DNA from 2 places in the Pseudomonas sp. NY15435 genome. Region 1 is predicted to be linked to the other one. Evidence: predicted binding sites of a transcription regulator. Region 1 holds the regulator's gene; the other holds the start of a gene.

Evidence for each region. Region 1 encodes FliA, which starts transcription of late flagellar genes. Its sites were predicted from a motif close to CTAAAGTTTNNNNNNNNNNNGCCGNTAA; they were not measured.
Region 2: a site for FliA is predicted at 2,251-2,278, ahead of ACNFH5_RS29540 (methyl-accepting chemotaxis protein). Genes of this name have one in related genera too.

Annotation. Positions count from the first base shown of each region.
Region 1 covers NZ_JBLUQA010000003.1:181,078-188,305, reverse strand. Annotated here, with positions in the region: gene flhF (flagellar biosynthesis protein FlhF) at 1-991, shown strand, start outside; gene fleN (flagellar synthesis regulator FleN) at 1,156-1,983, shown strand; gene fliA (RNA polymerase sigma factor FliA) at 1,980-2,729, shown strand; gene ACNFH5_RS08095 (chemotaxis response regulator CheY) at 2,927-3,301, shown strand; gene ACNFH5_RS08090 (protein phosphatase CheZ) at 3,321-4,103, shown strand; gene ACNFH5_RS08085 (chemotaxis protein CheA) at 4,136-6,364, shown strand; gene ACNFH5_RS08080 (protein-glutamate methylesterase/protein-glutamine glutaminase) at 6,442-7,228, shown strand, end outside.
Region 2 covers NZ_JBLUQA010000020.1:56,853-64,080, forward strand. Annotated here, with positions in the region: gene ACNFH5_RS29535 (efflux RND transporter periplasmic adaptor subunit) at 1-288, opposite strand, end outside; gene ACNFH5_RS29540 (methyl-accepting chemotaxis protein) at 580-2,205, opposite strand; gene ACNFH5_RS29545 (DUF1513 domain-containing protein) at 2,457-3,551, opposite strand; gene ACNFH5_RS29550 (imelysin family protein) at 3,652-4,713, opposite strand; gene ACNFH5_RS29555 (di-heme oxidoredictase family protein) at 4,729-6,153, opposite strand; gene ACNFH5_RS29560 (imelysin family protein) at 6,344-7,228, opposite strand, start outside.

The DNA.
Region 1 (7,228 bases):
CGCCGAAGCCATGGACGCTCCGGTCGCCCCGGCGCCCGCCGCTGCCGGCCAGCAGGCGCTGGAAGCCATGCGCTTCGAGCTCAACGGCCTGCGCGAACTGATTGAAGTGCAGCTGGGCTCGATTGCCTGGAACCAGTTGCAGAACCAGCGTCCGAAACAAGCCAACCTGTGGCGTCGCCTGCAACGCATGGGGCTGCCGGCCGATCTGTCGCGCAACCTGCTGGAGCGCGTGGCGTCCATCGCCGACCCGAAGCAGGCCTGGCGCATGCTGCTGGCGCACCTGGCGCGCTCGATCAATACCCCGGAAATCGACCTGCTGGAGCAGGGTGGCGTGATCGCCCTGGTCGGCCCGGCCGGCATGGGCAAGACCACCACCCTGGCCAAGCTGGCTGCCCGCTACGTGCTGAAATATGGCGCGCAGAGCATTGCCCTGGTGTCCATGGACAGCTTCCGCATCGGCGCCCAGGAGCAGATCAAGACTCTCGGCCGTATCCTCAATGTGCCGGTGACCCTGGTCGATCCGGGCCAGTCGCTGATCCAGGCCATGGCGCCGCTGGCGCGCAAGCGCCTGGTGCTGATCGACACCGCCGGCCTGCCGGCCAACGATCCGGCGCTGCGCATGCAGCTCGAAGCGCTGTCGTCGCTGAGCCTGAACGTGAAGAATTACCTCGTGCTGGCCGCGACCAGCCAGAGTCAGGTGCTCAAGTCCGCCTGGCAGAACTATCGTTCCTGTGGGCTGGCCGGGTGCATCCTGACCAAACTGGACGAAGCGGGAAGCCTCGGCGAAGCTCTGGCTCTGGCTATCAGCCAGCATCTCCCGGTAGCCTATCTGGCTGACGGGCCGAAGATCCCGGATGACCTGCATGTGGCACGCGCGCACCAGTTGGTGAGTCGTGCGGTGAGCCTGCAGTCGCCCGAAGAGCCCTGCGAAGACGCCATGGCGGACATGTTCGCCGGTCTTTACCAACAGCCGGTGCGTCGCGCCAGCTGAAGATTGTGAGCCCCGTGTGGGGCGTGGGGTGGCCGCTTGGGCCGCCCAAGCGATGCGGATGCTCTGTTAGACGATCCGCGAGCGCCGGAGGCGGTAGAGCACTGCAACCGGATTAGCCGAAACGCCAGAAGCGTGACGGTCGAACGACGAGACAAGGTATTGATATGGGTATGCATCCCGTTCAGGTAATCGCGGTCACTGGTGGCAAGGGTGGCGTAGGCAAGACCAACGTGTCAGTGAACCTGTCGCTGGCGCTGGCCGATCTCGGCCGCCGCGTCATGCTGCTGGACGCCGACCTGGGCCTGGCCAACGTTGACGTGCTGCTGGGCCTGTCGCCCAAGCGGACGCTGGCCGACGTGATCGAAGGCGAATGCGACCTGCGCGACGTGATCCTCCAGGGGCCCGGCGGCATCCGCATCGTCCCGGCGGCCTCGGGCACCCAGAGCATGGTGCACCTCACGCCGATGCAGCACGCCGGCCTGATCCAGGCCTTCAGTGATATCAGCGACAACATCGATGTGCTGGTGGTGGATACCGCTGCCGGCATCGGCGATTCGGTGGTGAGCTTCGTCCGTGCCGCCCAGGAAGTGCTGCTGGTCGTTTGTGATGAACCCACGTCCATCACCGATGCCTACGCTTTGATTAAACTGCTCAATCGCGACTACGGCATGACCCGATTCCGCGTGCTGGCGAACATGGCCCACAGCCCTCAGGAAGGTCGCAATCTGTTCGCCAAGCTGACCAAGGTCACCGACCGCTTCCTGGACGTGGCGCTGCAGTACGTCGGCGCCATTCCCTACGACGAGTCGGTGCGCAAGGCCGTGCAGAAGCAGCGTTCGGTGTATGAGGCGTTTCCGCGCAGCAAGGCTTCCCTGGCCTTCCGTGCAGTGGCGCAGAAGGTCGACAGCTGGCCGCTGCCGGCCAACCCACGAGGGCACCTGGAGTTCTTCGTCGAGCGCCTGGTGCAACATCCCACGGGTTCGGCCGTATGACCGCGGCCTCCGGAGCGCGTATGTACAGCAAGGCACAGGCGCACAACTCCCAGGAACTGCTGATCCAGAAACACGCCCCTCTGGTGAAGCGCATCGCCTACCACCTGCTCGGCCGCCTGCCGGCCAGCGTGCAGGTGGAGGACCTGATGCAGGCCGGCATGATCGGCCTGCTGGAGGCGGCGAAGAAATACGATCAGGGCAAGGGCGCGAGCTTCGAAACCTACGCCGGCATCCGCATCCGTGGCGCCATGCTCGATGAGGTGCGCAAGGGCGACTGGGCGCCGCGTTCGGTCCACCGCAACACCCGCATGGTCAGTGACGCCATCCGCGCCGTCGAGGCGCGCACCGGACGTGACGCTAAAGATCAGGAGGTTGCTGCCGAACTCAATATGAGCCTCGAAGATTATTACGGCATCCTCAGCGACACCCAGGGCAGCCGTCTGTATAGCTTCGATGACATGTTGCAGGACGGCGACCAGGGTAGCGGCTTTGCCGAAGACGCATCGCACCACGACAACGAGCCGTCCCACGGGCTGGAGGATGAGCGCTTCCAGGCGGCCCTGGCCGACGCCATCACCAAGCTGCCCGAGCGTGAGCGACTGGTGCTGGCCCTGTACTACGACGAGGAACTCAACCTCAAGGAGATCGGCGAAGTACTGGGCGTCAGCGAGTCCCGCGTCAGCCAGTTGCACAGCCAGTGCGCCGCGCGCCTGCGTTCGCGTCTGGCGGAGTGGCGCGCTCGCTGAGCATCGGGTAGTTTCGCGTCGACTGCTTCTGAGAGGCAGTGCTGAAGGGATTTTCCTTAGGCAAGTTATAGGCTTACGAATTTTTGGGTGACGTTCCTTTGACGCGCCCACAGCAAAGAGCGCACGGCGCTCAATGAATTGACGGCACGCCCGCCAGGGCGCGTTTGGTATCGATGGAGGCAGGTTTGGACAAGAACATGAAAATTCTCATCGTGGACGACTTTTCCACGATGAGGCGCATCATCAAGAACCTCCTGCGGGACCTGGGGTTCACCAACACCGCAGAGGCCGACGACGGCACCACTGCGCTGCCGATGCTGCACAGCGGCAACTTCGATTTCCTCGTTACCGACTGGAACATGCCCGGCATGACCGGCATCGACCTGCTCCGTGCAGTCCGCGCCGACGAGCGTCTGAAGCACCTGCCGGTGCTGATGGTCACCGCCGAAGCCAAGCGCGACCAGATCATCGAAGCGGCCCAGGCCGGGGTCAACGGCTATGTGGTCAAGCCTTTCACCGCTCAGGTGCTGAAAGAAAAGATCGAGAAGATTTTCGAGCGGGTCGGCAGCTGAGGCTGACCAAGAGGGCGTCATGGATTTCAACGAATCCGCGGGTGACTTCGAGTCGACCCTGAAAAAACACGCGCGCGAATTGGTCGACTGCCTCGAACGCGGCGAAGTCCAGACTGCCGTGCAGCTGATCTCCGAGCTCAACCAGGCGCGCGATCGCGGCCTTTACCAGGAAGTGGGCAAGCTCACCCGTGAGCTGCACAACGCCATCGTCAACTTCCAGATCGACCCCAGCTCGCCCCGCGCCCAGGAAGTCTCGCAGATCGCCGACGCCACTGACCGCCTGTCCTATGTGGTGACGATGACCGAGAAAGCGGCCAATCGCACCATGGACCTGGTGGAAGAGTGCACCCCGGTGGTCATGCACATCGAGACCCAGGCCAAGGAACTGCAGGAAGACTGGTCGCGCTTCATGCGCCGCGAGCTGGGTCCCGAAGCCTTCCGCGACCTCGCCAAGCGTGTCGAGCAGTTCCTCTACATCAGCGCCCAGGACAGCCGCAAGCTCTCCGCGCACCTGAACGACATCCTGCTGGCGCAGGACTTCCAGGACCTTACCGGGCAAGTGATCAAACGCGTCACCAAGCTGGTGACCGAGGTCGAATCGAACCTGGTGAAGCTGGTCTGGATGGCAGGGCAGGTCGATCGCTACGCCGGCATCGAGCATGACCACGAGAGCATGCGCGACGCGGTGGAAAAAGAAAGATCGTCCAAGGGTGAAGGTCCGCAGATTGCTGCCGATACAAGAAAGGACGTCGTGTCCGGTCAGGACGATGTCGACGATCTGTTGTCCAGCCTTGGTTTTTAAGCGTCCGCTGACGCTGTAGAGGGAGCACCCGAATGAGCTTCGACGCCGATGACGAAATCCTCCAGGACTTCCTGGTGGAGGCCGGCGAGATCCTCGAGCTACTGTCCGAACAACTGGTCGAGCTGGAAAGCCGTCCGGAAGACATGGACCTGCTCAATGCCATCTTCCGTGGGTTCCACACCGTCAAGGGTGGGGCGGGCTTCCTCCAGCTGAACGCGCTGGTCGAGTGCTGCCACATCGCCGAGAACGTCTTCGACATGCTGCGCAAAGGCGAACGCCGCGTGGATGCCGAACTGATGGACGTGATGCTGCAGGCGCTGGATACCGTCAACGTCATGTTCCAGCAGGTCCGTGACGCTGAGGAACCGACGCCGGCTACTCCCGAGCTGCTCGCCGCGCTGTCACGACTGGCTGATCCGAACGCCGCTCCGGCCGAAGCGCCGGTTGCCGCTTCGGTGGCTGCTGAGCCGGTTGTAGAGGAAGCTCCTGCTGCTCCTGCCGCCTATGGCGACATCACCGATGCCGAGTTCGAGCAACTGATGGATGCCCTCGAGCCCACCGCTGATGCGCCGGCCGCGCCGGTAGGCGCGGGTGGCGACGACATCACCGATGACGAGTTCGAAGCGCTGCTCGACCAACTGCACGGCAAGGGCCAGTTCAGCGCTGGCGCCAAGGAGCCCGCCAAGCCGGCGCCGGCCCCCGCTGTCGAGACCCCGGCCGGCGGCGACGAGATCAGCGACGACGAGTTCGAAGCACTGCTGGACCAGTTGCATGGCAAGGGCCAGTTCACTGGCGCGAAGGAAGAAGCCAGCGCTCCCGTCGAGGCTGCCGCACAGACGAAGCCTGAGGAAGCTCCGGCCGCCAGCGGCGATGACAACATCACCGACGACGAATTCGAGAAGCTGCTCGATGAACTGCATGGCAAAGGCCAGTTCACCGGTGCGAAAGAAGAACCGGCCGCGGCTGCCAAGCCGGCTGCCGCAACGCCTGCGCCCAAACCCGCTGCCGCTCCGGCTCCAGCTCCGGCCGCTGCCGCCAAACCCGCTGCTGCCGCCAAGCCTGCCGCTGCCGCCGCTGACAAGCCGGCCAACGAGGCGGAAACCACCGTCCGTGTGGACACCGCGCGCCTGGACGAGATCATGAACATGGTCGGCGAACTGGTGCTGGTGCGTAACCGCCTGGTGCGCCTGGGCCTGAACAGCGGCGACGAGGCGATGGCCAAAGCCGTCTCCAACCTCGATGTGGTCACCGCCGACCTGCAGTCGTCGGTCATGAAGACCCGCATGCAGCCGATCAAGAAGGTCTTCGGCCGCTTCCCGCGCCAGGTCCGCGATCTGGCGCGCAATCTGAAGAAAGAGATCAACCTCGAGCTGATCGGCGAAGAGACCGACCTGGACAAGAACCTGGTCGAGGCCCTCGCCGACCCGCTGGTGCACCTGGTGCGCAACGCGGTGGACCATGGCATCGAAGGCCCTGACGAGCGCGAGGCCGCCGGCAAGTCGCGTTCGGGCAAAGTGGTGCTGTCCGCCGAGCAGGAAGGCGACCACATCCTGCTGTCGATCTCCGACGACGGCAAAGGCATGGACCCGGACGTGCTGCGCGCCAAGGCGGTGGAGAAGGGCCTGCTGGACAAGGACGCGGCCGATCGCCTGTCCGAATCCGATTGCTACAACCTGATCTTCGCCCCGGGCTTCTCGACCAAGACCGAGATTTCCGACGTCTCCGGCCGCGGTGTCGGCATGGACGTGGTGAAGACCAAGATTTCCCAGCTCAACGGGATCATCAACATCTACTCGACCAAGGGCCAGGGCTCGAAGATCGTCATCAAGGTCCCGCTGACCCTGGCGATCATGCCGACCCTGATGGTGATGCTGGGCAACCAGGCCTTCGCCTTCCCGCTGGTCAACGTCAACGAGATCTTCCACCTCGACCTGTCGAACACCAACGTGGTCGACGGCCAGGAAGTGGTGATCGTCCGCGACAAGGCCCTGCCGTTGTTCTACCTCAAGCGCTGGCTGGTGCCGGGCGCGCAGTATGACGAGCCGGGCGAAGGTCACGTGGTGATCCTCTCCGTGGGCACCCAGCGCATCGGCTTCGTGGTCGACCAACTGGTGGGCCAGGAAGAGGTGGTGATCAAGCCGCTGGGCAAGATGCTGCAGGGCACGCCGGGCATGGCGGGGGCGACGATTACCGGGGACGGGCGCATCGCGCTGATCCTCGACGTGCCGAGCATGCTCAAGCGCTACGCCCGTCGTATCTGACCGCCGTGGGCGAGCGCAGTCAATAAAACAAGCTGCGCTGGCCCATGTGATGGAAGAAGTTTTTTTCAGGAGTGTCTATGGCTGTCAAAGTCCTGGTGGTGGACGATTCGGGGTTCTTCCGCCGCCGCGTCTCGGAGATTCTTTCGGCTGATCCGCAGATCCAGGTGGTCGGTACGGCTACCAATGGCCGCGAGGCAATCGATCAGGCGCTGGCACTCAAGCCCGATGTGATCACCATGGACTACGAGATGCCGCTGATGGACGGCATCACTGCCGTGCGGACCATCATGCAGCGCTGCCCGACGCCGGTCCTGATGTTCTCCTCGCTGACCCACGAAGGCGCGCGGGTGACCCTGGACGCGCTCGACGCTGGCGCCGTCGATTACCTGCCGAAGAATTTCGAGGACATCTCGCGCAACCCGGACAAGGTCCGCCAGCTGCTGTGCGAGAAGGTCCACACCATTGCCAAGAGCAACCGTCGCTTCGCTGCGTACTCTTCGTATTCCTCGAGCCCGTCGGCACCGGCTTCGACTCCGGCCGCCAGCGCTGCGCGTCAGGCTGCGCCCGCTTCGTCGGCCGGCAGCCATGCGCCGGCCGCTCCGGTGCCGGCGACCTCTGCCGCCCCAAAGCGTAAGCCCTACCGGCTGGTAGCCATCGGCACTTCGACCGGTGGGCCGGTGGCGCTGCAGCGGGTCCTGACCCAACTGCCTGCCAACTTCCCCGCGCCGCTGGTGCTGATCCAGCACATGCCGGCGGCCTTCACCAAGGCGTTCGCCGAGCGCCTGGACAAGCTGTGCAAGATCACCGTCAAGGAGGCCGAGGACGGCGACATCCTCCGACCCGGCGTGGCCCTGCTGGCCCCCG
Region 2 (7,228 bases), on a different contig from region 1:
CACCGGCTGGCCGACCTTGACCTTGTCGCCGGAGACGAACTGCACCGCGCTGACCGTGCCGGAGACTTCGGCGGTCAGGGTCACGCCCTGGATCGCGCGCAGGGTGCCGATGGCCGCCAGGCGGCTTTGCCAATCGCGCTGCTCGGCCTGGGTGGCGTTCACGCTCACCGGCGGACGCGGTGCCGAGAACATGGCGATCTGTTTGGTGATGGAGAGGTATTTCGAGCCGGCGAGCACCGCAACGATGACGGCAACTACGCCCAGCATGATCAGCATGCGGCGCAACATCTTCCTGTTCCTTGGTACGTGCCTGGCAGCAATCGGGCGCGATCGCTCGCCCGGCAATTCAACCGGACAGCCTTCCGTTCGCGCAGATGTCGATCAGGCTCTGAAGCCGATACGTGGGACGCCCCATTGCGGGGCGGAATTGCGCACCTTATGCCTGAATGCCCGGCGAGTCAAAGGGCTGCGATTACAAGAGGTTTCCCACGAAAAGTAAGGTTGTTTGCGGTAGATATGCGCCGGATCAGTGCAGCGGGCAACTCAGGGGCGGAAGCCACGTCCATGTGGCAGAAGGGATCAGGCGCTGAGCTTGCGGGTGACGTCGGCGATCTCGCCGGAGAGGCCATGCAGGTGGCGGCTGGCGCCCTGGGTGCGTACCACGTTCTCCTCGTTGGTGGCGCCGATGGCGGTGATCTCGGTGAGGTTGCGCGAGATGTCCTCGGCAACCGAGGTCTGTTCCTCGGCGGCGGTGGCGATCTGCCGGTTCATATCGCGGATCGCTTCCACGGCCAGGGTGATGCTGCGCAGCACTTCGCCGGCCTGGGTGACGCGCTCTACGCCCTGTTCGCTGCGGGTCTGGCCGTTCTCGATGGCACGCAGGGCGTTCACCGAGCCGGTCTGCACGGTGTCGATGATCTGGTGGATCTCGGCGGTGGACTCGGCGGTGCGCTGGGCCAGGGTGCGCACTTCATCGGCGACCACGGCGAATCCACGGCCAGCTTCCCCGGCGCGGGCAGCCTCGATGGCAGCGTTGAGCGCCAGCAGGTTGGTCTGGTCGGCGATGCCGCGGATCACTTCGAGCACCTTGCCGATGCGCCCGCTGTCGCTTTCCAGGCGGCGGATGACGTCGGCGGTGTTGGCGATCTCGTTGCTCATCTCGGTGATGGTGACGATGGTGGTCTTCATCACTTCGCCGCCTTGCTGGGCGTGCTGGTCGGCGTCGTCGGCGGCGCGCGCGGCATCGGAGGCGTGGCGGGCGACTTCCTGGGCGGTGGCGGACATCTCGTGCATCGCCGTGGCCACCTGGTCGGTGCGCGAGAACTGCTCGCGGGTGCCTTCGGCCATCAGGGTGGCGATGGCATTCAGCTCGCCGCTGGCGGTGTCCAGTTCGGTAGTGCTGTGTTTCAGGCGGGTGAAGGTCTCGGCCAGGAAGTCGCGCAGAGTGTTGGCGGCGCGGGCCAGGCGGCCCAGTTCGTCGCGGCGGCTGGCGTCGACGCGCTCGCCGAAGTTGCCTTCGCTGAGCTGGGCGATGTGCTCGATCAGGCGCGCAATCGGGCCGATCAGGTTGCGATTGACCAGCCACAGGCTGAGCAGGCCCAGCACCAGGCCAGAGATCAGCAGGATCAGGCTGCCGCTGATGACGGTGCTGTGAGCACTGGCGGAAATGCTCCTGGCTTCTTCCTGGGCGTCGCGGTGCAGGCTGTCCACCAGGGCGGCCATCTGCTCGCTGGCGGCGCGGTCGATGCCCTTCACGGCGGCGTCGCCGGCGCGCGGGTCGCTGCCGGCGGCGAGGTAGGCGTCGCGGCCTTTGCGATAAGCCTGGCCGAGCTGGCGGTGCTCGTCGCGCAGGCGCGTTACCTGAGTCTTGAGCTGCGGATCGTCGCTGGCGCTCTGCTCCAGGCGGCCGAGGACTTCCTGCACGGCGCGTTCCTGGTCTTCGAACTGGCTCCAGTATTTGTTCAGATCGACCGGCTGCTGGCCGCGCAGGAGGACGTTCTTCCATTCCTGCACCTGGACCTTGAAGGCCAGGTTGGCCTGGTCGACCAGTTGCGAGGATTGCAGCGGGCCGTCCAGCAAGCGCTGGTAGGCGACGACGCTGCCGGAGAGGAAGTGGAAGCAGGCAAGGGCGATCAGCAGCACGAGCAGCAGGCTGCCGCCCAGCAGCGAAAGGATCTGGGTACGCAGGGAAGTGTTGGGGGACATCGTGGGTACGCCTCTAAGACGCAGGGTGGGAATCGGTCAGTCTTTGCATCGGCCGCGCGGGCGCGTATTTGAGCCCGAGCAGATGAGTGGTAGCGCCGTCGGCCGCTCTGGGACGGGCGTTCAGCTGGATGTCGTGAGGTTGAGGATCACGTAGGAGCGGACTCCGTCCGCGATCGTTTCCCGGCAGCTCGGCTTGTGGGCTAGGCACATCGCGGACGAAGTCCGCTCCTACGCTCGCCGGGTGTATGGACTCAGGCCAGGTGCAGGTGGTTGTCCCAGAAGGCCGGGGGCAGGTCCAGCGGCGTGCCGGCGATGCGCTCCTGGCGGCAGTCATAGACGCGGCAGCGGCCCTGGCCGGAAGTGACGACGAAGCCGTCCTTCACCGCGCCGACGCCGGCGCAGTCGGGCAGCGGCGCGTCCAGGCGCACGGCGCCGGTATCCAGGTCCCAGATGAAGAAGCGGTTGCCGCGCGGCGCGGTGAGCGCGACCAGGCGCAGTTCGTTGTGTACGGCGACGCTGGCGGTGTACTGGGTCATGGCCAGGCGCTGTTCGTCGGCCAGCGGGAATGGCTGGAATGGCTGCCCCGGCCGCTTGATGGCGAGCAGGTCGGCACGGTCGTGGGAGTCGCCCATGTATTGCTGGCCGGCGACGATGGTACCGTCCTGGGCGATGGCCAGGTGGCGCACGCTGTTCATCTGTTGCGGCAGGGTTTCCTTGGAGATCAGGCTGCCGTCACGGCGCATCAGCACCAGGCTCGGTTCCATGGCATCAAGGTTCATCTCCACGCGGCTTTCGGCTTCGGTGCGGATGCCGCCATTGGCCACGACCAGGGTCTCGCCGTCGGGCATCCAGGACACCTGGTGCGGGCCGAGGCCGTGGGTGGAAATCTCGCCGGTGTGGCTCAGGCGCTCGCCGTCGAAACGGTACACGCCGAGCATGCCGCGCCCCGGGTCGGTGGTGTCGTTCTCGGTGGCGTAGAGCCACTCGCCGTCCTTGTGCCACACGCCATGGCCGTAGAAGTGGCGGTCGGTTTGCGAGTCGAGGGTCTGTAGCAGGCGGCCGTCGTTCAGGTCGATCAGGTAGCTTTGCCGCCCTGGACGCCTTGCCACGAACAGCGCCAGCGGCAGGCTGGGATGCTGCACCACGTCGTGGCAGCGCAGGCCGACTTCGGTGGCGAACGCACAGCTGCCGTCCAGGCGATAGCCGACGGCGTAGTGCTTGCCATCCGCGTCGTCACGGGCGGACAGCACCAGGGGCTCCTTGCCCTTGCGTGACAGCGTCCAGCCGCCGAAGGTCAGGGCGCCGAGCAGCAGGCTGCCCAGGCCGATCACGTGACGTCGCAACATGGCGTTCACCTCTATTACTTCTGGTATTCCATCGATCTTGCGAGCTAGAGCCAGGCTGGGCGGAAAGATACGTCACCTGGCCGACGCGCAGCAGACCGAATCAGTCGCCGTCGTTGGCGTTGAAGCCGAGCTGCACCCCGAGGGCCTTCGCCAGATCGCTTTCGTGCAGGCGGTGGACGACATTGAGGCTGTCGTACAGCTCGTTCAGTTGCTTGATGCCGGATTCGTCCTTGAGCAGCTCGCTGAGGGGTTTATCGATGGCCTTCAGCTTGCCGTGGACGTCGGCGTAGGCCGCATCGATCTTGCCGGCCAGTTCTTTCTGCTCCGCCGGCAGCAGGGCGCGCAGGCCTTTCTTGTCGGTGCCGTCCCACAGCGCCTGGGCGCCGGTCAGGCTGGAGTCCAGGCTCGCCAGCGACATGTCGCTGCGCCAGCCTTCGGCCTGGAAGGGCTGCGGGATGCCCTTGCTTTGGCGGCCCAGCGGGGTGCCGAGTTTTTTCTTCAGCATGTCCAGCGCGGTGACCTGCACGCGCAGCAGCTCGGCGATGGCCTCGTGGGCATCGGCGTAGCGCTCGTTGGGGAACTTGGAGAGCTGGGCGAGCATGCCGCCGTCCTGCTTCCACTGCGCCAGAATGTTCTCCGCCAGCGCTTGCTGGTGGCTGCCGATGGCCTCCAGCAGCGGGCAGTAGCGCGCCTTGGTTTCGGCATTGGCGAGGTCGATCTTGGCGTCGAAGAGAATGTACTCGTAGGCGGTCAGGCCCTGGACCACGACGCTGGATTTATCCAGGGTCGCCGGGGAAATCGCGTTGCCGCTGCTCAGCAGTTGTTCGACCTGGCGCGCGACAAGGTTCTTCTTGTCCGGCCAGAACTGCACCTGCCAGGAGCGGTTGCCCTCGGCCAGCGGGCCGACCAGCAGCGGCTGCAGCTCGGCCCAGGCCTTCTGCGCGGCCATGAAGTCGGCGCGCGCCTTGGTCAGGTCTTCCTTGCCCTGGCAGTAGGCCAGGGCACTGGCCGCCAGCGCGCGGTCGGCGTCGACCCAGCGGCTGTAGGTCGGCAGGATCACTTGCTGGGCCAGCGTGGCGCTGGTGGTGGCCTGCGGGTCGGTGGGCGAGCAGGCGCCCAGGGCGATGGCGAGGCTGGTGATCAGCAGTCGGGGGCGGAACATGGTGGGCTCGGCTCCTTAGAGTGAGTTCAAGAACGCCAGCAGGGCATCGCGCTGCCCGGCGTCGAAATTCAATACGCGTTGCTTGGCCGCTTCGGCTTCGCCGCCATGCCAGAGCACGGCTTCGAGCAGGTTGCGGGCGCGGCCGTCATGCAGGAACTGGGTGTGGCCGTTGACCGTCTCGGTCAGGCCGATGCCCCACAGCGGCGCCGTGCGCCAGTCGCGGCCGCTGGCGAGAAATTCCGGGCGATTGTCCGCTAGTCCCTCGCCCATGTCATGCAGCAGCAGGTCGCTGTAGGGACGGATGACCTGGTTGGCCAGCTCCGGTTCGGCGGCGTTGGCGCCGGTGGTGAACTTGGGCGTGTGGCAACTGGCGCAGCCGCTGTCGAAGAACAGGCCCTTGCCGGTGAGCACCTGCGGGTCGTCGTGCTTGCGCCGTGCCGGCACCGCGAGGTTGCGGGCGTAGAAGGCAACCTGGTTGAAGATGTGCTGGCTGACTTCCGGCTTGCCGCCATCGATGGCGTTCTTGCAATCGGTCTGCGCCGCCGTGCAGTCGTCGCTGGGCAGCAGGTCGCTGGTCAGGCCCATGTCGCCGGAGAAGGCGTGGGCGTTCTGCTGGGCGACGTTGGGTTGCCCGGCCTTCCAGCCGAAGCGGCCGAGGACCGTCTGCTGCGTGGCATCGTCCCAGACGCGGTTTGGGCGGCCCTGCACGCCATCGCCACCCTTGGCCTGGAGCTCGGCGTTGGCGAGGATGTCCGCTTCGCTGATGGACTCCAGCAGGCCCAGGCCGATCATCGGCGGGGCGATGCGGGCGGAGAACATCGTGTCCGCATGCATCGGGCCGTAGCCCAGGTCGCTGATGCGCAGCTTGGGTTTGCGCAACTCGACCACGGTGCCGTCCTTGAAGGTCACCGGCATGGCGTCGTACTCGACGCGGACCTTGCCTTCGGGCGCGACGCCGGGGATTGCCGAGTCCTGGAACTGTCCGCCATACACCGGCTCGGGCACCACGCCCAGGCGCTTGATGGTCTCGACGTCGGCGGAGCCGGCGGGGATCGACAGGCGCACCAGCATCGACACGGCGTTGACGTCGTTCAGCTCCGGCGGATGGCCGCGGCCGTCCTTGATGTGGCAGTTCTGGCAGGCGTTGGTGTTGAACAATGGGCCGAGGCCGTCGCGCGCGGTGGTGGTGGTTGGCGCGATCACCCAGGGGTTGCGGAAGAAGCTGTTGCCCACGGCGAAGTCCAGTCGGCGGCTTGGCGTGAGGTTGGCCGAGGGCATGGAATAGGCGTTGCGGTCGCTCTGCTTGACCGTGGTGGCGCCGCCGGACAGTGCTTCGCCAGGTTCGGCCACGGCGTGCTGGGAGGTCTCCGGCTTGCACGCGGCAAGGGCGAGGGCAGACAACAGCGGCACGAGGTGCAGGGCGGTACGGCGGTGGAGCATCGACGGGTTCCAGGCGGTGACATGGCAGCGCGCCATGTTATCAGGGGCGTCAAATGCAAATATGAAAAATTTGTATTTGCGAACGACATCGTTTGCCGTCCGGAAACGACAAAGCCCCGCAGTGCGGGGCTTTGCCTTTGCCACTTCAGTAGCTGCGGCCTGGAGCCGCAGTCACTTCAGGATGTGCGGATCAGAACTGGTGATCGGCGTTGTCCGGCTTCAGGTCCTGAACGCCGACCGCGGTGGCGGCCTTCTCGATGGCGCCGGTCTGCTTGACCAGCGAGGCGATGGCGTCGCGGATCTTCTGCTGATCGTCCTTGTCTTCCGGAGCGATCATCTGGTCGAAGTGCACACCGTCCTTCTCGGCACGGTCGACGATGACCTGCATCTTGGCTTCGGTATTGGCCAGGTCATTCTTCAGCTCGGTATCGGCGGCGGCGTCGACCTTGGCGACCAGGTCGGACAGGCTCGGGCCCTTCACGACACTGCCGTCGGTACGCTTGTATTCGCCGGTGTAGATGTTGCGGATGCTCTTGGCGTTGAAGAACAGGGTGTTGTGGGTGTTGTCGCTGAAGCAGTCGTGCTCGTCTTCGGTGGAGTTGGCTTCCAGCGCGACCTTCATGCGCTCGCCAGCCAGCTCGCCCAGGGACAGGGAGCCCATGCCGAAGAACATCTTGCGCAGGTTGTTCTCGGCGGTGTCGGCCTCGACCTTGGCGCGGTAGTTGTCGGCGACACCGGACTTGAAGTTGCCGGCCATTTCTTCCAGGTCAGCCACCAGCAGGTCGGTAGCGGCCTTCAGGTAGGCGGCGCGACGGTCGCAATGGCCGTTGGTGCAGTCCTTGCCCTGGGCGTAGTCGGTGTACTTGCGGTCGCCGGCGCCGGGCTTGGTGCCGTTCAGGTCCTGGCCCCAGAGCAGGAATTCGATGGCGTGGTAGCCGGTGGCAACGTTGGCTTCGGAGCCGCCCAGCTCGTTCAGGCCCTTGAGCTTCTCGCCAGTGATTTCCTTGACGTCGATCTTGTCTTCGCCGACCTGGATCTCGGTGTTGGCGATGATGTTGGCGGTGGCGCCAGCGTT